One region of the Micromonospora sp. NPDC005291 genome, then DNA from elsewhere that is predicted to be linked to it. Evidence: riboswitches for the same ligand, from Rfam matches in the RefSeq annotation. Region 1 holds a riboswitch; each other region holds the start of a gene.

Region 1 (6,622 bases):
GTTGGCGCTCAACCGGGTCGGCGACCTCGCCTCCCGCTACTACATCTCGGGCCCGTCGCACGACATCGGCGCACTGCTGGTCAGCGCCAAGCCAGACACGCTGACCGAGCAGCTCACCGTCCTCGACCGGCTGGCCTCGCAGGAGCGCAAAGAGGTCGAGAGCGTGCTGGCCGTGCGGGCCAAGTACGACGGCGAGAAGCAGAAGCTGGACGCGCTGATCGTCACCCAGACCAAGCAGCAGAACGACCTGGCGGCCAAGAAGAAGCAGATCGACGCCGAGATCAAGCAGCTCGAGGCGTCGATGCCCAAGACCACGGTCGTGACCGCGGCCTGCCCGACCATCAACGGAGTGGTCAGTGCGGCTGCCCGTACCGCGATCAGGACCGCCTGCGGGAAGGTCGGCAAGCCGTACGTCTGGGGCGCCACCGGCCCGAACTCGTTCGACTGCTCGGGGCTGACCCAGTACGCCTACAAGGCCGCCGGGATCAGCCTCACCCACCACACCGGTGACCAGTGGAACGAGGGCAAGGCCATCTCGCGAGCCGACGCCCGCCCCGGTGACCTGGTCTTCTTCTTCGCCGGCCTGAGTCATGTCGGGCTGTATCTGGGCAACAGCCAGATGGTGCACGCCCCCCGGGCCGGTAAACCGGTGCAGGTGTCCAGCATCAACACGATGCCGGTCGCCGGGTTCCGCAGACCCGGCTGATCCCCACAGGCACGACGACGGCCCCCGGTCACCGACCGGGGGCCGTCGTGGTTCTCAGTGGAGCGCGTGGCGTCTCAGCGGGGCGCGCCCACCGGTGACGGCAGCAGCTGCACGTCTGCGAGGTCGACGTACATGATGCGGTGGCCGAACTGGATCTGCGCGTAACGGTTCTGGCCGCGGATCACCGTCCAGTCACCCGGCGAGGAGCCGTCGAACGTGCTGGCCCGGTAGTACTCGCCGGCCAGGACCGCGCCGACGGCGTACCGCTGCCCGGCGGACAGGGTGTACTGGAGTGGTGAGATCGCCTGGTAGGGCACCCCGGCCGGGTAGGCGGCCTGCTCCGGGTACGCCCGCCCGTACACCGGGATGGTGGCCCGTCCGGGCTTCGGGGTCGCCACCACGCCGACGGTCCAGCTGGCAGTCGGCGCGGACGCCGGGTTGTGAAACCAGGCCCGTTGACCGAGATACCAGATTGCCGTCCAGTCGCCCTGCCGGCCGGCGAGCGCGTACGTCTGACCGGCGGATGCCCGGGCGCCGTGATCGGACACCTCCATCGTGTTCGGGGTGCCGCCCGGGCGGAGCGCGATGTCGTTGACCAGCGGGGCGTCCGCGGACGGCGCGCTGCGCAGCACCACGGCCGAGGAGCCGCGTGGCGCGCACGGCACGCCGACGGTGACGCAGCCGATGAACGCCGGCTGGTTGGTGGCGTAGTCCGGGTCGATCCGGACCAGCCCGGTGGCCGGGGTGCCGGTGTCCAGCCGAGGGGCGTGCAGCAGGTTGAAGTAGTGCGTCCAGTCCCAGTACGGGCCCGGGTCCCAGTGCATCCCGCGCACGGTCGAGGCGACGGTGCCGGGCACGTTGTCGTGGCCGATGATGTGCTGGCGGTCCAGTGGGATGCCCAGCCGCAGTGCCAGGTGCCGGACCAGCTTCGCCGAGGTCCGGTACATCGCCTCGGTGTACCAGGTGCCCTGCGCGGCGAAGCCCTCGTGTTCCAGGCCGATCGACTTGGCGTTCACGTACCAGTTGCCGGCATGCCAGCCGACGTCCTTGGTCTTCACGTGCTGGGCGACGTGCCCGTCGACCGAGCGCAGCGAGTAGTGCCAGCTCACGTACGTCGGGTCCTGGACGAGCTGCAGGGTGGTCGCCCAGCTCGCCTCGGTGTCGTGGATGACGATGTACTCGATCTTCTGCCGCGCGGGCCGGTCGGAGAGGTCGTGGTTGCCGTAGTCGCCGTCGCCGAACGCCTCGTAGGGTGCCGGGATCCACTCGCAGGAGATGGTGCGGGGGCATTCCAGCCCGTCCGGGCGAGCCAGGCGGCGCAGGCCCAGCCGGTCCAACCAGGAACGCTGCGGTTGCACCGCGCGGGCCGGCAGTGTGATCCGCTGGCCGTCGTCGGTCACCCGGGTTTCGCCGGCACCAATGGTGGTGAAGACCTCGTCGGCGAAGGCCGCCGCGGCGTCAGCGCTGTCCGCGCCGGCGTAGCGGGCCACCGCGCCGTACCAGGCCGCCGGGTCGGTGTCGGCACCGACCGGCGCGCCCAACTCCCTCTGGTACGCCCCGAGCAGCGCGGCGCCGCCCCGGATGTTGACGCCCGCATCGGTGCGCAGTGCCTCGGGGGCGGCGCCGGTCAGCGCGGCGGCGGCGTCCATGGTCTGCAACGCGGCGGCGGGCGGCGCGGGATCCTCGGCCGGTCGGGGGGCGAGCAGTCTCGCGGAGCGGGAGTCGTCGCCGCGTGGGTCCTCGGTGCCGGCGTCGTGGTGGCCGCGCCCGGGTAGGGCGGCCACGTGCCGGGCGTCGGTGAGGTGCATCGGGCCGTAGCCGCCGCTGGTGCTCGGTGTGCCGGCGTTGCTGTCCCAGCGGGACTCCAGATAGGAGACGGCGAGCAGCACGACGGTCGGCACACCGTACTCGGTCGCCGCCGCGGCGTACTGCTGCTGGCGGTCGGCGGTGGGCGCGGCGGCGGCCGGGCCGGAGGGTAGCGGAACCGCGGTCGCGGCTGCGACCACGGCGGCGGCGAGCAGTGCGCGCCGGCCGGTCGACAGGGTTGAATGGCGCATCGAACCCCCTAGATGTTGCGGGTGAAGGTGAGGTCACCTTCGCGCCGCCCGGGAGTCTGCGTCAATACCTTTCCATGTATCGAGGTGTTAGGAAAAAAATCTTCACACACGGTCGGTGAACCTTTCGGATCGGTACGGAGTGTCACGGCCGCACGGGTTGCGGATCGGTAACAGCCGTCTCTACTCTGGTCATTTGTCGGCCCGATAGCAGGTCCGCCCAGCCCGGGCGGTAACGGACCGACACCGCCGAGTCGCTTCCGAGCGAACCGGGGACCCAGGTTTTCCCGGGGTGAATCCGCAGCCATTGCGGTAGGGCGCCAACTTCCCGCCCGAACCCGTCAGCTAACCCGGTAGGCGGTCAGGAAGAAGGAGTACGGAACCCGGTGGCACTCCATGCCCCGCGGCCGTCGTCCGAGCGGTCGGCGTCAGCCGGCCCGACGTCGATCGTGCCGCGCCCACGCTGGTCCCGCTTCACCACGGCCCTCGCCGCACTGGCCGGCGTCGCCGTCGTCCTGACCGGCAGCGCCACGGCGGCCCACGCGGACCCGTCCGTCGCCGAGATTGAGCGCCAGATCGACGCCGACTGGAACAAGCTCGAACCGATCATCGAACGCCACAACGCCACCCGAACCGACCTGGCTGCCAAGCGCAAGCAGGCCGACGCGCTGGCCGCCCGGATCGCCCCGCTGGAGCGGGAGGTCGACGCGGCGATGGACAAGGTCAGCGCCCTCGCCGTCCGTGCCTACAAGGGCGAGAACGTCTCCACCGTCAACGCGATGTTGGGCAGCCGGTCACCCACCGAGGTGGTCGGCCAGTTGGAGATGCTCGACCGGTTCGCGCACAACCAGCAGCAGGACGTGCGGCAGGTCGCGGACCTGCGCGACGAGCTGGCCCAGCAGAAGGCGCCGCTGGACGAGATGGTGGCCCAGCTGACCCGCACCGAAGCGCAGTTGGCGGCGAAGAAGAAGCAGATCAACGAGGAGATCGACCGGCTGCAGAAGCTGCGCCTCAAGGTGTATGGCAACGGTGGCGGCGGTTCGCTGCGCCCGGCGCCCTGCCCTGGCAGCTACCCCGGCGGCGCCGCGGGCACGGCCGTCAAGTTCGCCTGCGCCCAGATCGGCAAGCCCTACGTCTGGGGTGCCGAGGGCCCGAACTCGTACGACTGCTCCGGGCTGATGCTGGCCGCCTGGGCCAAGGCTGGCGTGTCGCTGCCGCACAACGCCGCCGCGCAGAGCCGCGTCACCAAGGACGTCAGCAAGGCCAACCTGCGCCCCGGCGACCTGGTCTTCTACTACAGCGACATCCACCACGTGGGCATGTACGTCGGCGGTGGCTGGGTGGTGCACGCCTCGCAGGCTGGTCAACCGGTCAAGATGAAGAAGGTCGACGACGGCCCGATCCACAGCTACGGCCGCCCAGGCTGACCCACTCCTCACGAATGAGGGCCCGTCGCGATCCGTTCGCGGCGGGCCCTCGTCGTGCGTACAGGGATCAGCGGGTGGGCCAGGCGCGCCAGCTCTGCCAGGCGCGGCTCGGCGTCGGCCCACGTTGGCCCTGGTAGCGCGAACCGTAGACCGCCGAGCCGTACGGGTGCTCGGCCGGCGAGGAGAGCCGGAAGATGCAGAGCTGGCCGATCTTCATGCCCGGCCAGAGGGTGATCGGCAGGTTCGCCACATTGGAGAGCTCCAGCGTCACGTGACCGGAGAAACCCGGGTCGATGAAGCCGGCGGTGGAGTGCGTGAGCAGCCCGAGCCGGCCCAGTGAGCTCTTCCCTTCCAGCCGGCCGGCGAGCTGGTCGCCCAGCGAGATGACCTCCAGCGTCGAGGCGAGCACGAACTCCCCCGGGTGCAGCACGAACGGCTCGCCGTCGGGCACCTCGACCGCCGATGTCAGGTCGTCCTGCTGCATCGCCGGATCGATGTGGGTGTAAAGGTGGTTGTTGAAGACCCGGAACAGCCGGTCGAGTCTCACGTCGATGCTGGACGGTTGGACCAGGGTGGGCTCGAACGGCTCCAGGCCCAGCGTGCCGGCCTTGATCTCGGAGACCAGGTCGCGGTCAGAGAGCAGCATCGGACCACCATAGCGAGGTAGGCGGTGACCAGCGTGTCGAGGTCGCTCTTCGTACATTTGTTCGATAGAATGTCCGCATGGCTTCCTGGTCCGAATTCGCCGCCGACGAGCCCCGACTCGCCGACGGGATCCGCGTTCTCCTTCAGCAGTACGGGCCGGGCTTCGGCTATCTGGCCACGGTCCGCGCCGACGGCGGACCCCGGGTCCACCCGGTCTCCCCGGTCATCACCGACGAGGGCCTCTTCTGCTTCATCATCGACTCTCCGAAGCGCCGTGACCTCGAACGGGACGGCCGTTACGCGCTGCACTCGTTCCCCCCGGAGGAGAGCGACGACGAGGCGTACGTGGCGGGGCGGGCCCATCCGGTGACCGATCCGACACGGGTGGCCCGGCTGGCGCAGGGCGCCCGTGCGGAGCCGCAGGTCGACTGGCGGCTGTTCGAGTTCACCGTCGACGTGGCGATGCTGACCCGCCGCGAGCAGCACACCGCGGGCATTCCGGGTCTCGCGCCGGGTCGGCCGGCCGTTCGGGTCTGGCTCGACCCGCACGCCCCGTCGGCGGCGGCCGCGCCGCTCGTCGTACCGCAGGCGCGCCCGACCCGTCTCAACCGCGACGTCCAGTACACGGCCGCCTGACCACGGCCGGGTCCGGAGGCAGAGACGACGGTGCCGGCTCCGTCACGACGGAGCCGGCACCGGGTGTACGCGGAAGATTCACGCCGCGCGGTACGCGTTCCACGCGGTCAGCATGCGGGTCGCCTGCCCCGGGGTGAACTGGTACATGCACGAGTCGTAGGTGTAGTCCATGAAGTTGGTGATCGGGTCCAGCCCCGCCGCCGAGCAGGTGTTGCGCCCCGTCGGGCACTGGTACGCGGGCGACGCCTCGGCCGGGGTGTCACTGACGCTGTCACCCGAGCCACCGCAGCCACCCTGGAAGGTGTGGTACAGGTTCAGCCAGTGCCCCACCTCGTGGGTGCCGGTGTCGCCCTGGTTGTAGTTGGTCGCGGTGCCGCCCGGCAGGGACTCGCTCAGCGCGACCACGCCGTCCATGCTGCTCAGGTTCCGCTGCGGGAAGGTTGCCCAGCCCAGCAGGTCGTTGCTCAGCTCACCGAGGTAGATGTTGAGGGTGTTCTTGCCGCCCACCCGCAGCGAGGACTTCATCGACCGCTCCGCCGACGAGCCCTGCACGATCGGGTACCACGACGGGTTCGTCACCCGGTTGATCTTGTCGAGCCGGAAGGCGAACGCGGTGACCGCGCCGCCGGTGGCACCTGCGTACGCCTGGTTGAGCACACTGATCTGTGAGGTGATCAGCGAGTCCGGGATGTTGCCGCCGGCCCGGGTGCTGTTCTCCTGGATCACGTGCACCACGACCGGGATGGTGACGGTGGCCAGCGCCGTCGCGCCGGCACCCGTGCGGAAGGTGGCGCGCTCGCGCAGCGCCGCCGCCAGGTCGGCTTCCCGCTGGCGGACCTGTGTGGCGGTCAGCTCGTTCGGGTCGTGCTTGGCCGCGGCACCGGGCTTCGCCCGGGCGTTGGCGTGGCTGTCGGCCGGCTCCACGCAGGCGCCGCCGGGCGCCGCCGAGAAGGCCGAAGCAGCCGGAACGACGCCCACCGCAGCGGTGCTGAGCAGCAGCGCGAGGGTCGTCGACGCGACACCGGCAGCACGCCGGGTCAGCAGGTTGGGACGGAGTCCCATGGGCCCACCTCTTTCTGGCGGCGTGGCAGGGGGTGTGTCACGCCGTGGCTGGAAACGTGAGGCAGACGTTACAACTCATCGATGTATTTGAG
Region 2 (8,338 bases), on a different contig from region 1:
GAAGGCACCGAGCGCGTCCGCACCGTTGTGACCGATCACCGGTATGGGTCCACCAGCGCCAGAACGGCCGCTCGGTCCTCCACGTGCGCGTTGTGGCCGAGACCGGGCAGCGTGGCGACCGGTACGCCGTACTCCTTGAGCTGCTGGTCGGTGACCATCGGGTCGTGCTCGCCACGCGCCAGCACCACCGGCACGTCGGTCGCCGCCAGCAACGGGGCCAGGTCGGGCTCGCCGACGCCGAAGGCTGTCGGGTCCATGGCGAGGCGCCACCGGCCGTCGACCTGACGCAACCCGGCGTCCACCACCGGATGATCCGGCGGGACCAGGCCGACCAACCCGGAGACGCGCAGGTAGCGGCGGGCCGCCTCGGTGCGGCTGGCGAACCAGCTCACCGGGCGCGCGGCGAGCTCCGCGGCGCGGGCCAGCTCGGCCGGCGACCAGAGCGCCTTGATGCCGAGCCCGACCACCGCGTCCACCGGTATCCCGGTGGCGCGGGCGGCCAGCGCCAGGCCGACCACCCCGCCCAGCGAGTGCCCGAGCACGACGAGCCGGTCGTCGGCGGCCAGGCCGTGGGCGATCCGGCCGGCGAAACCAGCAAAGGTGTACGACGGCAGCGGGGCCGACCAGCCGTGGCCGGCGAGGTCCGGTGCCAGCCACCGCCCGGGCCAGTGCTGCTCCAGCAACGGCGCCCACGGCAGCCAGACGTCTCCGGTCGCCCCCATCCCGTGCAGCAGCAACAGGATCGGCCCACGGCCTGCCCGGCCACCTGATTCATCCACCACGGCCGCAGTCTCCCACGGTTCGCGACCAGGTACGAGGATCGTCGATGCGGCGCAGGCCTGACCGCTCGGTGAAGACGCCGCGGGCGCCGGCCCCTTGTGGGGGACGGCGCCCGCGGCGGTCAACGTGCCTGGGTCAGGCGGAGTAGCCCCGGCTGGCGATCCAGTTGGCCAGGTCGATCGTGGTGATCCAGTACGACGGGTCGGCCGCGTTGGCCGAGTCGGCGATTCGCACGGTCCGGCCGTTGTCCTTGTAACCCACCACGGCGATGTAGTGCCCGCCGCCGTAGGAGTGCCAGCCGCCGTTGGTGTCGGTGGCGTCGCCGACGACGTTGGCCACCACACCGCGACCGTCGGTGATCGCCTTGACCACGTCGGCCTGGAGCTGGTCCATCTGGGCCGAGCTGGGCGTGCCGGCGAACATCCGGGTCCGGTACGGGGAGCCCTTCACCTCGGCGTTGAGCACCCGGGTGGTGTCCAGGGCCGAGTTGGTGCCCATCTCGGTGGTGCCCAGCTCGGCGCCCAGCTCATCCTGGGTGCGGTTGATGCCGGCGGCGCTGAGAGCGTTGCGGGTGGCAGCCGGGCCGCAGTTGTAGTACGTGTTCTGCACCTGGTAGTCGTAGTCGAGCACCTTGGTCGCGGGCGGCTTCGGCGGCTCCGGCTTACGGGTCAGGTCCGGGTTGCTGCTGGCCTTGGCTGCGGGCGACGCGGCACTGGTGGCCGGCGCGGGGGCGGCGGTGGTCGGTGCGGTGCTGGCCGAGGAGGACGCGTCGCGCGCCTCGCTGCGGGAGGCAGCGGTGTCGCTGCGCATCTCGGCGACCGTGGTCACGGTGTGCTGGCTGGCCGGGGCGTCGTCGGTGCTGGTGACCAGGGCGCCGGTGGTGCTGGCGATCGCGAGGGCCGCGGCGGAGGCGACAACGATCTGGTAAGGGCGCTCGGTGGCGAGGCGGCGGAGCTGACGCTTCAGGGTGTGCTTCACGGGGTCCTCCACGGATCGGGGGGAGAGCGGCACACCGGGGGCCGGACCGGCATCCGGGCAGGCGCCAGCGCGCGGACCGTGGTCCGCGGATGGTGAACCGCTCAGGGGAACGCCCGGCGCGGCCGGGCGGGAAAGGCAGTGACCCGGGGGTCAGCTCACCGTCACTGGACGAATGAGCGGGGGCACCGCTGCGCCGTGGAGGCGAGGGAACAACCGAGGGATGGAAAGGTGCTGCACGAGGATAGAACTCCTTCCGACACCGCCTACCGGGTTAGCTGACGGATTCGGGCGGGAAGATCGCCCTACCGCGGGCCGTGGCTCGCGGATTCACCCCGGACTTACTGATGGGTCCCCGGTTCGTAGATCACGATTGAGCGGGTCGGCGCGGCGTCGCCTCTTGCGAACGGTTACCGCACCGGACAGGACGACAGTACTGGCCGGCCCTTCCCCTGCCAAGCCGGGTTCACCTGCGTAAACTCCAATCGGCGCGACAATTTCTGCGCGTATTGCCGATGATGTGACTCGATGGGACAACCGGTTACGGCGACGCCTGCGGGCGACAACCGGACAGGCCGCCGATTATGCGGCCACAATCATGGGAAAAATCGAGCCAATCGTGCCCGACGCCCGATTCGCCATTGACATGACCGGGCTCACATAACGGATCGGGCTCAACCCGCGCGAGCCGGGCGCCAGCGTGCCACGAGTGCGGGACGGAACGCCCGGGTAGCCGCCCGGCGGGCGGGTACCGGGTTCGGCCGCAGCCGGGCCGCTGCCGCGTACGCCTCCTCGGCGAGAGTGCGGGCCGACTCGGCGGCCAGTTCCGCGTCCCGCCAGGCGGCCCGCTCCCGGGTGGCGGCGGCCTGGTAGTCGGCCAGCCTCGCGTCCCGGATCGCCCGGCTCAGCAGCACCTCCTGCTCGACCGGGTGCCGCCGGGGATCCCACCCGTGCCGATGCCCGAACACGTCGCCGAACTGCGCCATGGTCAGGTCGCCCCGCCAGTGCGCCGCCGCCGCCGCGCGATGCAGGTAGCGCTCCCGGGAGGCGTACTCGGCGGGGGTGCGGGGGGTATGCGGGGTGGGCAGCGCCCCGGCACCCGCGAAGCGACGGGCGGCGGTGTCCGCCTCGTCGTACCCGCCCCAGGCCCGCTCCATCTGCTCCTGAGCGGTCAGCCAGGCCACGCGGCGCCGCCGTGCGGTCCTGGTCGCGCCGGCCGCGGCGACGGCCACCTCCTCGGCGTACCGGCGCAGGTCGACGGCCTCGGCCGCGGCCAACTCCCGGGCGGTGGGCGCGGTCGGGAGCGGGTCGTCCGTTGGCCGGTCCCGCTCGGGGCGGGCGGCCAGCACGATGAGTACGCCCAGTGCCAGCAGGAACAGGGCCGACCAGATGGCGGCGGCCTGCGGCACCTCGGTCACGAACTGGTAGAAGACGACGGTCTCCATGGTCGGCACCTCGGGGAGAGAGCAATGCGGTGGGAGCCCCACCGGCCACCGGGCCACGGTGGGCCACGAATCGGCGGGGTGCGGAGCGGGTGGATCGACAGGGCGCGGCGACGGGACGCTCGTCCCGGTGGCTCAGCGCCCTGGTGGGGCCCGGGGCGCCCGGCCGCTCGGACCGTCGACGAGGGGCAGCCGGTCGGACCCGGCCCCGCACACCGACAGCACGCCGGCCGCCGCGACGGTGCCCCGGCCGGCGGGCAGCGCCGGTTGCGAGTCGACCGACCAGGCCGGCAAGGAGGTCTCGACGGCTCCCTCAGGGGCCACCTGGGCCGATTGCGCAGCCGTTGGCACGGCGCTCAGGGTCGGCACGGAACTCGGCCCGGCGCTCAGGGTTGGCGTGGCGGCCGAGGCCGGGCCTGCGCCAAGCGCCAGGGCCGCGACGACGGCGAGGCTGGTCAGCACCCGTGTCGCCCAGCGCGCCACCCACCACAGGGGACAGGTGAACGCGACCGGAAGCACGCCCCCACGCTACCGTCACGCCGACCCGGGCGCATCGACCACGGGCGTGTCGGCGTACGCCGCGCCGACCGCGCTGACCAGTGCGGACGCCTCAGCGCGAGTCGACGTACGTCGATCGGCCGCTGGCCTGCTCGACGTCGCCGCCGGCGGCTTCGCCGGCCTGGGCCTGGGTCCCGACGCCATCGGCGGTGCGGTCTTCGTGGCCGCTGACTTCGATGCTGGCGGTGCGTTGCTGAGGGACGGACACCTGGCGGGCCGGGCGGCGTGGAGCGAGCCGGCGCATCATCGGGGTCTCGACGAAGCGGTGCAGCAGCCCGGCGAGGACCAGGTTCACCAGCAGGAAGCCGAGCACCGCGACGGGGCCACGCCAGCCCTGGAAGCCGGTCCCCCAGTCACCGCTCCAGCGCAGCACGCTCGTCATCACCAGCACGTGCACCAGGTAGAAGGCGAAGGAGACCTCGCCGAGCCAGACCACCGGTCGGGACCGCCACGGGGAACGCTTACCTCGGACGTCCGCGTCCGCGGCGGCAGTGATCACCAGCAGGTACGCCACCGCGAGCAGCGTGGTCCACAGCTCGGCGCGAATCCATTCTGCCGCTGCCACCCAGGTGGCCAGGAAGATCACGCTGGCTGCGGTCAGCCCCGGGCCGCGCCAGAGGCCACGGCGCATCAGCTCGGCCGCCACCGCGCCCATCCAGAACTCCAGCGACCGTACGGGCGGGAAGATCTGCGTGAACCACCAGCGGCTCGCCTCCGGCACCAGGTGCTGGGCCGGCCAGAGCGCGAGGATCAGCAGAGGTAGCGCGACGATCAGCACCCAGAGCAGCTTCGGCCGGGCCCGGCGCAGCAGCGGCAGCGCCAACGGCAGGCAGAGGTAGAAGAAGAACTCGCAGGAGAGCGACCAGCTCACGGTGTTGATGCTGTAGAACCAGCCCGGTCGGGGATCCCAGGCCTGCAACAACAGCAGGTTCTCCAGCGCGACCGCCGGCAGGACCGGGTCGGCGAACCACCAGGCGACCAGCAGCGCCGCCCCCCACAGCACCAGGTGATTCGGATAGATCTTGGCGACCCGTCGCCGCCAGAAGGTGCGCCGGGAGTCGCCTACGCGGGCCGACCAGACCAGCACGAAACCGCTCAGGATGAAGAAGAACTGCACCCCGGACAGGCCGAGGGTGAACAACGCGTCGACCACGGCCTTGTAGTCCGGCTCGGCGATGATCCGCATGGTGCCCGCGTGGAATCCGAAGACCAGCAACGCGGCGATCCAGCGCAGCCCGGTCAGCGAGGGCAGCCGGGCCGACGCGGGGGTGGGCCGGGCAGCCGTCGCCGCGGCGGCGCTCGTCATGCTGGGATCCCGACGCTCGGCAACGTCACCAGCACGTGCGTGTCCTCCTCGGTACGACGTCGGACGGCGCGACGGCGACGCCCGCGACGGCCCAGCAGGGGCCGCACCCGGGGCACCCTACCCGGGGCACTCCCGGGTGAACCGGACGCGTTCCACCCCGCCAACGCGGCTGCCGGAGCTGACCGCCGGTGGGTCGCCGGACGAGCCGCCCGCGCGACGGCGGCGCGCACCCTGCACGGGCTGCTCGGCTCGCGGCGCGACGCTGGCCGCGCAAGCCTGGTCCACCGTCGACGGGCAGGGAAGGGCACGGGTCGTGGACGCGGTGTTCGACGCCGTACGCCCCGCCGACGTACGCGACTGACGCTGTCGCACGCGAGCGACGCCGCGCCCGCCATGGTCACGCTCGATCCTGGAAATAGTCCCCTCGATCGCGCGGGATGCCACTACATCCAGGATCGAGCACGATCTTGAGGGATGCGCGTGGCACAGACATAGCACGGGTGTACGAAACGGCTGCTAGGGTGGCCGCATGACGCAGGCCGCCTACCAGCCGTCGATGCTCGACCTGGCCGACGCCGGGCCGACCCTGGGGCCACTGCCCGGCCAGATCCGGCGACACCAGCTCAGCCGGGGCGCCTGGGTCGACCACCTCCCCGGCTGGGTGCGCGGCTCCGACGCCGTCCTCGACACCCTGCTCACCGAGGTGCCCTGGCGTGCCGAGCGGCGCACCATGTACGACACCGAGGTCGACGTGCCCCGCCTGCTCTGTTGGTACGACAGCGAGAGGCAACTTCCCCACCCCGTCCTCACCGCGGCACGGGCGGAGCTGACCCGGCACTACGCGCCCGAGCTGGGCGAGCCCTTCGTCACCGCGGGCATGTGCCTCTACCGAACCGGTCGGGACAGCGTCGCCTGGCACGGCGACACCATCGGCCGGTCAGCACACACCGACACCATCGTCGCGATCGTCTCCTTCGGAGCACCCCGACCGCTGCTGCTGCGCCCACGTGGCGGCGGCGGCAGCCTGCGCTTCCCGGTGGGCCACGGCGACCTGATCGTGATGGGCGGCTCGTGCCAACGCACCTGGGAACACGCCATCCCGAAAACCACCCGCCCGGTAGGCCCCCGAGTAAGCGTCCAGTTCCGCCCCATAAACGTCGCCTGATCCCCACCCCCGCCAGCACCCTTTTTGATCATGAAGTTATTGCCGGAAACACCGGCGTGTCACGGCAATAACTTCATGATCAACCAGGGCGGCCGGGCGGGACCGGTCCCCGGTGGGGGCGGTTAGTCGCGTTCGATCAGGTGGCCTACCACCGTTGGGCCGAGCATCACGGCGAAGCCGGAGCCGTCGCGGCGGGGGTCCGCCGTGGGCAGCTCTACCGGGTCGCCGGTGCCGGTCGCGCCGACGGGGCGCGGACCCACCCAGGCGACCGCCACGTCCGTCTCACCCTTGAGGAAGCGGTGCGCGCGCACGCCGCCGGTCGCCCGGCCCTTCACCGGGTACGCCTTGAACGGCGTCACCTTGACCGTCGCCCCGGTGGAGGTGACCACCATCGGCTCGCCATGCCCCGGGTCGTCGGTGCGTACCGCGCCGAAGAACGCCACCCGCGCTCCAGCGGGCAGGTTGATCCCGGCCATGCCGCCGCCCTTGAGACCCTGCGGACGGACCAGCGCCGCGGGGAAGCGCAACAGCGACGCCTCGGAGGTGACGAAGGTCAGCGTCTCGGCGCCGTCGGCCAGCCAGGTCGCCCCGACCACCTCGTCACCGTCGCGCAGACCGATCACCTCGAACTCGTCGGAGCGCACCGGCCACTCCGGCGCACAGATCTTCACCATGCCCTGCCGGGTGCCCAGCGCCAGCCCCGGTGAGCCCTCCGCCTGCCCGCCCAGCGGAGCCAGACCAACGACGGTCTCCCCCGCCGCCAACGGCACCAGCTCGGCCGCGGACATACCGCCCCGCAGCGACACCGTGCCGGCCTGCTCGGGCAGCACCGGCAGCGGCAGAACGTCGACCTTGAAGGCCCGACCGGCACTGGTCAGCAGCAGCACCCGACCACGGGCGGTGGAGTGCGCGATCGCGCGTACCGTGTCGTGCTTGACCCGACCGTTGCGCCGGCGCCCCTCGGCGCTCTCCTCCGACTCGGCCGCGGTGCGCGCGACCAACCCGGTCGCGGAGAGAATCACCTGGCACGGGTCGTCGGCGACCTCCAGCGGACCGGCCGGTATGGACGCGGCCAGCACCTCCTTGAGATCACCGTCGACCAGCGTCGTACGCCGCTCGGTGCTGAACTGCTTGACCACGGCCGCCAGCTCGTCGGAGACCAGCTTCTTGAGCACCCGCTCGTCGTCGAGGATCGTGCTCAGCTCGGCGATCTCGGCACGCAGCCGCTCCTGCTCTGCCTCCAGCTCGATCCGGTCGAACTTGGTCAACCGGCGCAGCGGAGTGTCCAGAATGTAGGTGGCCTGGATGTCGGAGAGGCCGAACCGGCTCATCAGCCCGTCCTTCGCGGCCTGCGCGTCGTCGCTGCCCCGGATCAGCCGGACCACCTCGTCGATGTCCAGCAGAGCGATCAGCAGACCGTCGACGAGGTGCAGCCGTTCCTGGCGCTTGCGACGACGGTACGAGGTACGTCGGGTGACCACCTCGTACCGGTGGGCCAGGAAGACCTCCAGCAGCGCCTTCAGCCCGAGGGTGCGCGGCTGCCCGTCGACCAGGACCAGGTTGTTGACGCCGAACGACTGCTCCAGCGGGGTGAGCCGGTAGAGGTCGGCGAGCAGCGCCTGCGGGTTGACCCCGACCTTGCACTCGACGACGAGTCGGGTGCCGCTCTCCCGGTCGGTGAGGTCCTTGACGTCGGCGATGCCGGTCAGCCGCTTGGTCTTGGTGACCTCGTTGGTGATCGCCGCGATGACCTTCTCCGCGCCGACACCGTAGGGCAGCTCGACCACCGTGATCGCCTGGCGACCCCGGCTGCCCTCGATCGGGCCGATCTCCACCTTGCCGCGCATCCGCACCACGCCGCGCCCGGTCTCGTACGCCCGGCGCACCTCGTCCAGGCCGAGCAGCACCCCACCGGTGGGCAGGTCGGGGCCGGGGACGAACTCCATGAGTTTGTCCAGAGTGGCGTCCGGGTGGTTGATCAGCCAGCGGGCTGCCTGAACGACCTCGGCCAGGTTGTGCGGGATCATGTTGGTGGCCATCCCGACCGCGATCCCGGACGCGCCGTTGACCAGCAGGTTGGGGAAGGCGGCCGGCAGCACGGTCGGCTGGGTC
Region 3 (8,338 bases), on a different contig from region 1:
GGGTTGAGGGTGTATTCGTTACGCCGCCCGACGCGGGTGCGGTGCAGGTAGCCGTCCGCCTCCAGGTCGGCGACGATGGCCTGGGCGGCCCGTTCGGTCACGCCGACCTCGGCCGCCACGTCGCGCAGCCGGGCGGTGGGGTCGCGGCCGAGGGCCAGCAGAACGTGCCCGTGGTTGGTGAGGAATGTCCAGTTCCGCCCGCCACCGGTGTCGCCCGTTGCCGTGCTCGCCATCGTTGACCGCCTCTCCGGATGTCCGCCCTGCCCGCAGGGGAGTCTCGTCCGTCCTGCCCTCGGGACGTTACCCAGGGTCGGACCGGGGTCAACGTATGAAATCTATATCACGCATACCTTGACGCGACTTACGGTGCGTGTGACGGTGGAGCCCGTGCCAGCGACCGCCGCCGGCACGGCTGAAAAGCCGCTTGACCAGGTCAGATGCGTGAGGACGAGGTGCGGGGATGAGTCAACCCGGGACACCCGGCGGGCAGCCGGGTCCGCAGCGGACCGCCGACCGGGCGTCTGCGCCCAGCGAGCCGACCCGGGCGTACGCCGAGCTGACCGCCGGCAACCAACGCTTCGTCAGCGGTGCCCCACGCCATCCCAATCAGGATGCCGGGCACCGGGCTGCCGTGGCAGACGGGCAGCACCCGTTCGCGGTGATCGTCGGCTGCTCCGACTCGCGCCTGGCCGCCGAGATCATCTTCGACCGAGGGCTGGGTGACCTGTTCGTGGTCCGTACGGCCGGGCACACCGCCGGCCCGGAGGTGCTCGGCAGCGTGGAGTACGCGGTGACCGTTCTCGGCACCCCGCTGGTGGTGGTGCTCGGCCACGACTCGTGCGGCGCGGTGCAGGCGGCCCGGGAGGTCGCCGCGACCGGCACCCCACCTCGTGGGCACCTGCGGGCGGTGGTCGACGCCGTGCTGCCCAGCCTGCGCCGGGCCGAAGCCGAGGGCGTGGACGACATCGACGAAATCGTCGACATCCACATCGCGCAGACGGTCGAGACGCTGCTGGGGCAGTCGCCCGTGCTGGCCGACGAGGTGGCGCAGGGGCGGTGCGCGGTCGTGGGCGTGTCGTATCGGCTCGCCGCCGGAGCGGTACGCCCGGTGGCCGCCGTGCCGGCCGGCTTCGCGACGCTCGACGTGCCGGCGGGGTCGACCGACCCGGCCGCGCCCGCCGCAGCCTGACGCGTCGAGGGCCGTCCCGCGACGCGGAACGGCCCTCGACGGGGCATCGTGCGGGTCAGAGCAGCGACATGTGCACGTGGTCGGTGTGGTTCGACGGCCCGCTGTACGAACTCCAGCCGGTCGCCGGGAACCAGATCTGGCGGTTCCAGATCACGTAGTAGATGCCGAGCCGGTCGGCGTTCCGGATGAGGAACGCGGCGACGTTGTTGCCGTACGTCCGGGTGTCCTCGTTGTGCCACGGGGCGAAGCCGCTCTTCTGCAGCGACCAGTCGCAGGCGCGGCCCTTCGGGTGCTCCCATGGCCCGCCGGAGCGGTAGCAGCCGACGAACCGGCTGAAGCCGGCCCGCTTGACCTCCTTGTACGCGTGCAGCGTGCGAGGCGTGATGCAGCCGGACGTGGTGGGGTCATTCTCGCTGCACGACTGGGGCTTCCAGTCACCGTCGGAGGTGCGACCCGGGCCGAGCCGGGCGACGGGCGAGGTGGCATCCACCAGGCCGCCGGTGAAGCCCTTTCCGCCGACCAGGGAGAGCGCCTTGTCCGCCTCGCTCTTCCGCTTCGCCATCAGGGCGGTCTGCTTCTGCTGCTCGCGGACCTCCGTGTCGAGGGCCAGCTTGGCCTGCTCGGCGCGGGCCTTCACCGTGTTGACCTCGGAGAGCTTCTTCTCGTTGACCATGTTCATCTCGTCGAGCACCGAGGCGCGCTGGACGAACGAGTCGGGGGCGTCGCTCTCCAGCAGCATCGCGATCGCGCCGATCCGGCCGGTCCGGTACGCCTGGGCGGCGATCTGCCCGACCTGCGGGGCCAGCGCATCCAGGTCGGCCTTGGCCCGGTCGACCTCCAGCGCCAACTCCTGCTGTCGCTTCTTGGATTTGTCCAGCTTGGACTTGGCGGCGGAGTAGTCGCGGTTGGCCTGCTCGATGACGTCGTTGAGCAGTTGGGGCTCGCCGTCCTCCTCGTGCCCGGACGGTGTGGGGGTCGTCGGGGCGGCATGGGCCGGGAGGGGCCCGGCGAGCACGGTCAGTGCGGCGATCACGGCCACCACGGGTGTCAACCAGCGGCGTAGGGGTGCCGTCACAATGTTCCCTTCCGTCGACCGCCGACCGGGTTAGCTGACGGGTTCGGGGCGGAAGTGGCCCCTACCGCTGACGCGGATTCACCCCACGTACCTGGGTCCCCGGCTCGCCGGTTGGCGATTGGGCGGTGGCACCGCAGGCGCCGCTTCGCGCCTTCATCGGTAACCGGCAGCGAGGTTACCCGAGAGTCGGCCTGGTGAGCTACGCCTTGATGTCGACCAAAAGTGTCATTTCGCCATGGCGTTGAGTGACCAGTGACGCGGTTCTCAGGGCGGATGCCCAAACTGGTCACGCTGAGGAGTGTCACCATGCCGTATCTGTGCTCCTGTTCGGCTCCGGCCACCGGTCGGTGGCGGTGTGTGGGGGTGAGGTCCGCGTCGGATCCGGCTCGCCGGGTCGACCTGTTCGCGGTGAGATGAGTGCGGCCAGTGCCTCCGCCCGGGCCGGCTGGGGTCGCGGGGCGGGAGCGTCGGCGGACGGAGGGGCATCCGTGCGCCCGGCGGTGGTCACCACCGCGGCCAGTCCGGTGGTCAGTGGCACGGCGGCGATCAGGCCGAGTGTGGCCACCGCGCTGCGGACGATCTCCTGCGCGAGGAACTCGCTGGTGAGGATCTGCCCGATCGGCCGCGAGTCGGCGGTGAGCAGGAGCAGCAGGGGTAGCGACGCGCCCGCGTACGCCAGCACGATGGTGTTGACAGTGGAGGCGATGTGCGCGCGGCCGACCCGGGTGGCCGCACGGTACAGCTGCAACCGGGTCAGCCCGGGGTTCGCGTTCGCCAACTCGGTGACGGTGGCCGCCTGGGTGACCGTCACGTCGTCGAGCACCCCGAGCGAGCCGATGATGATCCCGGCGAGCAGCAGGCCGTGCAGGTCCACGTCGCCCTGGAACATCGACAGTGTCGTCGCATCCTCGCTGCCGAAGCCGGTGAGGTGGGTTGCGGCCGTGGCGATGGTGGCGAGCACACCGGTCAGCACCAGGCTTCCCAGGGTGCCGAGCACCGCGACCGAGGTCTGCGCGGTGACCCCGTGCGTCAGGTAGAGCACCACGAACATGATCAGGGCCGCGCCGACCACCGCCACCAGCAGGGGTGATTTGCCTGCGCCGATGCCCGGCAGCACGAAGGTGAGCAGGATGGCGAAGCTGGCGGCCAGCCCGGCGAGCGCCGCCAGGCCCCGCCACCGACCGAACGCGACGATCGCGGCGGCGAAGACCACCGCCAGCCACACCATCGGGGTGCCGCGCTGATGCTCGGCGATGTTCCAGTTGCTGGCGGTGGGATCGGTCGGGTCGGTGAGCTCGACCAGGATGACCTCGTCGCCGACCTCGACCCGGGGCGCGCCGGGGCCGTCGGGCACCGGTGTCCGCACCTGCTGGCCGGCGGTCGGCCCGTCGTCCACCCGGACGTCGACCGTGCCGCACGGCCCGGCACCGACCCTCGGTGTGCCCTCGGGGCTCGACGGCACCGGCGGGCATGGCTCGGTCACCACCCGGGTCACCGTGCCGGGGTGGCGCGGCACGTCCGCTCCGCCGTCGGTCTGCGGGGACCCACCCCGCGGCCAGAGCAGCACGGCGGCGAGCACGGTGGCGACGAAGAGGGGCACCACCGTCATGACGAGGATCCGTCGTACCCGGGGCGGGGCGGACGGAGCGGGGCGGGTGTGGTCGGAACCCAAGGCGAGACTCCCAACGATCCGGTGCGGGGTACGGGTCAGCGTGCCGGTCGGTTCACCGTTGCCGTGGAAACGCGGCGACAGGTGCGGCGGATCGCTGGCTGACGACCGCTCGATCACGGACGGTCAGTGCCCGGCCCGGCCGGCCGAAGGCGCCACGTCGTGGTGGCGCCGGTGCCCGGCTGTGCAGCGGCATACGGAGGGTCACCGTGGAATGCCCGGACTGAGGGCTGTCAGCCGCGCTTCATGAGCCGGCCGACTGCCGCCATCATCTCGGTGGCCATCTCGTCGGCCCGGCCCTCGGCTGCCCCCTCGTGCATGCAGTGCCGGGCGTGCCCGTCGAGCAACCCCAGCGCCACCTTGTCGAGTGCGGCCTGGATCGCGGAGATCTGGGTGAGCACGTCGATGCAGTAGCGGTCGTCGTCGACCATCTTCTCGATGCCGCGGACCTGCCCCTCGACGCGGCGGAGCCGCGTGAGCAACTGGTCCTTGCTGGCGGTGTACCCGCGGATCGGGGTGGGTGCGGTCATGTCGACAAGGATAGCGTACCCCTGGGGGGTATGGTACGGTCCTCTTCTGGCCGGATACCCCCACCGGGTACCGGTAACGTGCAAGGGTAGAGGTCCGCCTCCGACTTACCCCCCAGGGGTATAGGCTTCGGAGGTGGCGAAGGGAGACGTTTCGATGGTCAACACCACGTACCAGGTGCAGGGCATGACCTGTGGGCACTGCGTCAGCGCGGTGAGCGCCGAGGTCGGCGCCATCGAGGGCGTGCGTGACGTCCAGGTCGACCTCGCGGCCGGCCGGGTCACCGTCAGCAGCGACCAGCCGCTGGACACCGGGGTTGTTCGGGCCGCTGTCGACGAGGCCGGCTACGACCTCGTCGACGCGTGATCGGAGGGTCGGTATGCGCACCGTGACGAGATTGGCCGGGTTCGCCGTCGGTCTGGCGGCGGTCTTCGGCGCGACCTACGGGATCGGCCGTCTGGTCGACCCCGCCCCGGTCGCCGACAGCCGGCACGACGGCGGTGCCGCCCACGCGACAGGGGAGCACGACGAGGCGACCGACCGGCTCCCCGGCGGCCTGCTCGTCTCCGACCGCGGATATACCCTCGAACCGGTCGATGCCCCGGCCGACGAGTTCGCCTTCCGGATCACCGGGCCCGACGGGCGCCCGGTGACCCGGTACGACGTGGCGCACGACAAGCGAATGCACCTGATCGTCGCCCGACGGGACCTCTCCGGCTTCCGCCACGTGCACCCCGACCTGGCCCCGGACGGCACCTGGCGGGTCGACACCCCGCTGGCCGGCCCCGGGCAGTGGCGGGCGTTCGCCGACTTCACCCCGACCGGGGGTGAGCCGCTGACCCTCGGCGTGGACGTGACCGTCCCCGGTGAGCTGACCGAACGGCCGCTGCCAGCCCCGGTGACCAGCACCACCGTCGACGGCTACACGGTCACCCTGACCGGTGCGCCGCAGCCCGGCCGCACGTCACCGCTCACCCTGACCGTCAACCGGGACGGGCAGCCGGTCACCGACCTTGAGCCCTACCTGGGCGCGTACGGGCACCTGGTGGCACTGCGCCGAGGCGACCTGGCGTACCTGCATGTGCACCCGGACGGAACGCCCGGCGACGGGCGGACCCGGCCCGGCCCGGCCGTCACCTTCCTCGCCGAGGTGCCCTCAGCCGGCAGCTACCGGCTCTACCTCGACTTCCGGCACGGCGGGACGGTGCACACCGCCGAGTTCACCGTCGTCACCGGCACTCCGCCGCCCGGCGCTCCCACGGCCGACGCCCCGCCAACCGGGGGCGACCCGAGCGGACCCGCACCGACCGGCGGCGCCGACCACGGCACCCCCGGGCACGGGCACAACTGACGGGACCAGACGATGACCACCACCAGTAGACCGTTGCCTGAGGCGCCGAACCAGATCCAGTTGGCGATCGGCGGAATGACCTGCGCCGCCTGCGCCGCCCGGATCGAGAAGAAGCTCAACCGGATGGACGGGGTGAGCGCCACCGTCAACTACGCCACCGAGAAGGCGACCGTCCGGTACACCGACGGCGTTACGCCGGACGACCTGATCGAGACCGTGCAGAAGACCGGCTACACGGCTGCTCTACCGTCGCCGCCCGCCACCACCGAGGAGCCGGTGGACCCGCTGAAGGGCCCGCGTACCCGGCTCTGGGTTTCGGTGGCGCTCAGCGTGCCGGTGGTCCTGCTCGCCATGATCCCGGCCTGGCAGTTCGACTACTGGCAGTGGCTGTCGTTGACCCTGGCCGCCCCGGTGGTGGTCTGGGGTGGGCTGCCGTTCCACCGGGCCGCCTGGACCAACCTGCGGCACGGCGCGGCAACCATGGACACGCTGGTGTCGCTCGGCACCCTGGCCGCGTTCGGCTGGTCGCTCTGGGCGCTCTTCCTCGGTGACGCCGGGATGCCCGGCATGACGCATCCGTTCCGCTTCGACATCACCCGCACCGACGGCGCCGGCAACATCTACCTGGAGGCGGCCGCCGGGGTGACCGTGTTCATCCTGGCCGGCCGCTATTTCGAGGCCCGATCCAAGCGGACCGCTGGTGCCGCCCTGCGCTCTCTGCTCGAACTCGGGGCCAAGGAGGTGGCGGTGCTGCGCGACGGGGTGGAGACCTTGATCCCGGTGGACCGACTCGCCGTCGGCGACCGGTTCGTGGTGCGCCCCGGGGAGAAGATCGCCACCGACGGGGTGGTCGACGAGGGCACCTCCGCCGTCGACGCCAGCATGCTCACCGGTGAGTCGGTGCCGGTCGAGGTCGGCCCGGGTGACGGCGTGGTCGGCGCCACCATCAACGCGGGCGGGCGGCTGGTCGTCACCGCCACCCGGGTCGGCGCGGACACCCAGCTCGCCCGGATGGCCGACCTGGTCGAGCAGGCGCAGAGCGGCAAGGCGGCCGTGCAGCGGCTGGCGGACCGGATCTCCGGCGTCTTCGTGCCGATCGTCATCACGCTGGCGATCGGCACGCTCGGCTGGTGGCTCGGCAGCGGGGCCGGCCCGACCGCCGCGTTCACCGCCGCCGTGGCCGTACTGATCATCGCCTGCCCCTGCGCGCTCGGCCTGGCCACCCCGACCGCGCTGCTGGTCGGCACCGGCCGGGGTGCTCAGCTCGGCGTGCTGATCAAGGGGCCGGAGGTGCTGGAGTCGACCCGCCGGGTGGACACCGTGGTGCTGGACAAGACCGGCACCGTGACGACCGGCCGGATGACCCTGGTGGACGTGGTGCCGGCGAGCGGCGAGGACCGGGCCGAGCTGCTCCGGCTCGCCGGCGCCGTGGAGGCCGCCTCCGAGCACCCGATCGCCCGTGCGGTCGCCGCGGGTGCCGCCGAGGCCGGCGCGCTGCCCCCGGTGACTGGTTTCCACAACCTCGAAGGGCTGGGCGTGACCGCCACGGTTGACGGGCGGGACGTGCTGGTCGGCCGACCCGGGCTGCTGCGTGAGCGCGGGATCGACGTACCGCCCGAGGTCGAGTGGGCCGTGAGCGACGCGGAGGCCGCCGGCCGTACGGCGATCGTCGCCGGCTGGGACGGGCGGGCCCGGGGCGTGCTCGCGGTCGCCGACGTGGTCCGGCCGACCAGCCGGGCGGCGGTGGCCCGGCTGCGCGCGCTGGGGCTCACCCCGGTCCTGCTGACCGGGGACAACACGACCGTGGCCCGCGCGGTCGCGGCCGAGGTGGGCATCGACGAGGTAATCGCCGAGGTGCTACCGGCCGGCAAGGTCGACGTGGTCAAGCGGCTCCAGGCCGAGGGGCGGTCGGTAGCCATGGTCGGTGACGGGGTGAACGACGCCCCGGCGCTGGCCCAGGCCGACCTCGGGCTGGCCATGGGCACCGGCACCGACGTGGCGATCGAGGCTTCCGACCTCACGCTCGTCCGGGGCGACCTGGACGCCGCCGTGGACGCCATCCGGTTGGCCCGACGCACGCTCGGCATCATCCGCGGCAACCTGTTCTGGGCGTTCGGCTACAACGTGGCGGCCCTCCCGTTGGCCGCCGCCGGGCTGCTCAACCCGATGATCGCTGGCGCCACGATGGCGCTGTCCTCGGTCTTCGTGGTGGCCAACAGTCTGCGGCTGCGCCGGTTCCGTCCGGCCGCCCCCGGTGACGGGTGGTGACGCAGTTCTGGCCGAAATGGTTGGACCGAGGATGCCCGGGGTACTGCTGATGGCGTAGCGACGCTCGCAATGGAGGTTGGCACATGGGTATCGACGACAAGATCAACAATGCCAGCGAGGACGCGGCCGGCAAGCTGAAGGAAGGCGCCGGTCGGGCCACCGACAACGAGCGGCTTGAGGCCGAGGGTCGCAACGACCAGGCCGGAGCCAAGCTCAAGCAGGCGGGCGAGAAGATCAAGGACGCCTTCAAGAGCTGAC

Evidence for each region. Region 1 has a riboswitch for cyclic di-AMP ahead of ABZT18_RS25725 (NlpC/P60 family protein). Riboswitches for the same ligand answer to the same signal wherever they lie in the genome.
Region 2: another riboswitch for cyclic di-AMP. It lies ahead of ABZT18_RS09400 (C39 family peptidase); the one in region 1 lies ahead of ABZT18_RS25725 (NlpC/P60 family protein).
Region 3: another riboswitch for cyclic di-AMP. It lies ahead of ABZT18_RS13650 (hypothetical protein); the one in region 1 lies ahead of ABZT18_RS25725 (NlpC/P60 family protein).

What each region holds. Positions count from the first base shown of each region.
Region 1 is NZ_JBEXGR010000023.1:6,078-12,699, reverse strand. Features, by position in the region: gene ABZT18_RS25735 (NlpC/P60 family protein) at 1-706, shown strand, start outside; gene ABZT18_RS25730 (peptidoglycan recognition family protein) at 781-2,763, opposite strand; cyclic di-AMP (ydaO/yuaA leader) riboswitch at 2,998-3,134, shown strand; gene ABZT18_RS25725 (NlpC/P60 family protein) at 3,147-4,187, shown strand; gene dcd (dCTP deaminase) at 4,255-4,833, opposite strand; gene ABZT18_RS25715 (pyridoxamine 5'-phosphate oxidase family protein) at 4,911-5,468, shown strand; gene ABZT18_RS25710 (zinc metalloprotease) at 5,547-6,530, opposite strand.
Region 2 is NZ_JBEXGR010000005.1:141,933-150,270, reverse strand. Features, by position in the region: gene ABZT18_RS09405 (alpha/beta hydrolase) at 36-782, opposite strand; gene ABZT18_RS09400 (C39 family peptidase) at 916-1,770, opposite strand; cyclic di-AMP (ydaO/yuaA leader) riboswitch at 2,004-2,145, opposite strand; gene ABZT18_RS09395 (hypothetical protein) at 2,430-3,200, opposite strand; gene ABZT18_RS09390 (hypothetical protein) at 3,333-3,716, opposite strand; gene ABZT18_RS09385 (acyltransferase) at 3,808-5,061, opposite strand; gene ABZT18_RS09380 (hypothetical protein) at 5,198-5,422, shown strand; gene ABZT18_RS09375 (alpha-ketoglutarate-dependent dioxygenase AlkB) at 5,591-6,226, shown strand; gene ABZT18_RS09370 (DNA topoisomerase IV subunit A) at 6,349-8,338, opposite strand, start outside.
Region 3 is NZ_JBEXGR010000008.1:19,154-27,491, reverse strand. Features, by position in the region: gene ABZT18_RS13660 (MarR family winged helix-turn-helix transcriptional regulator) at 1-233, opposite strand, end outside; gene ABZT18_RS13655 (carbonic anhydrase) at 461-1,189, shown strand; gene ABZT18_RS13650 (hypothetical protein) at 1,245-2,264, opposite strand; cyclic di-AMP (ydaO/yuaA leader) riboswitch at 2,269-2,399, opposite strand; gene ABZT18_RS13645 (YibE/F family protein) at 2,566-3,936, opposite strand; gene ABZT18_RS13640 (metal-sensitive transcriptional regulator) at 4,167-4,463, opposite strand; gene ABZT18_RS13635 (copper ion binding protein) at 4,618-4,827, shown strand; gene ABZT18_RS13630 (hypothetical protein) at 4,841-5,812, shown strand; gene ABZT18_RS13625 (heavy metal translocating P-type ATPase) at 5,825-8,080, shown strand; gene ABZT18_RS13620 (CsbD family protein) at 8,164-8,337, shown strand.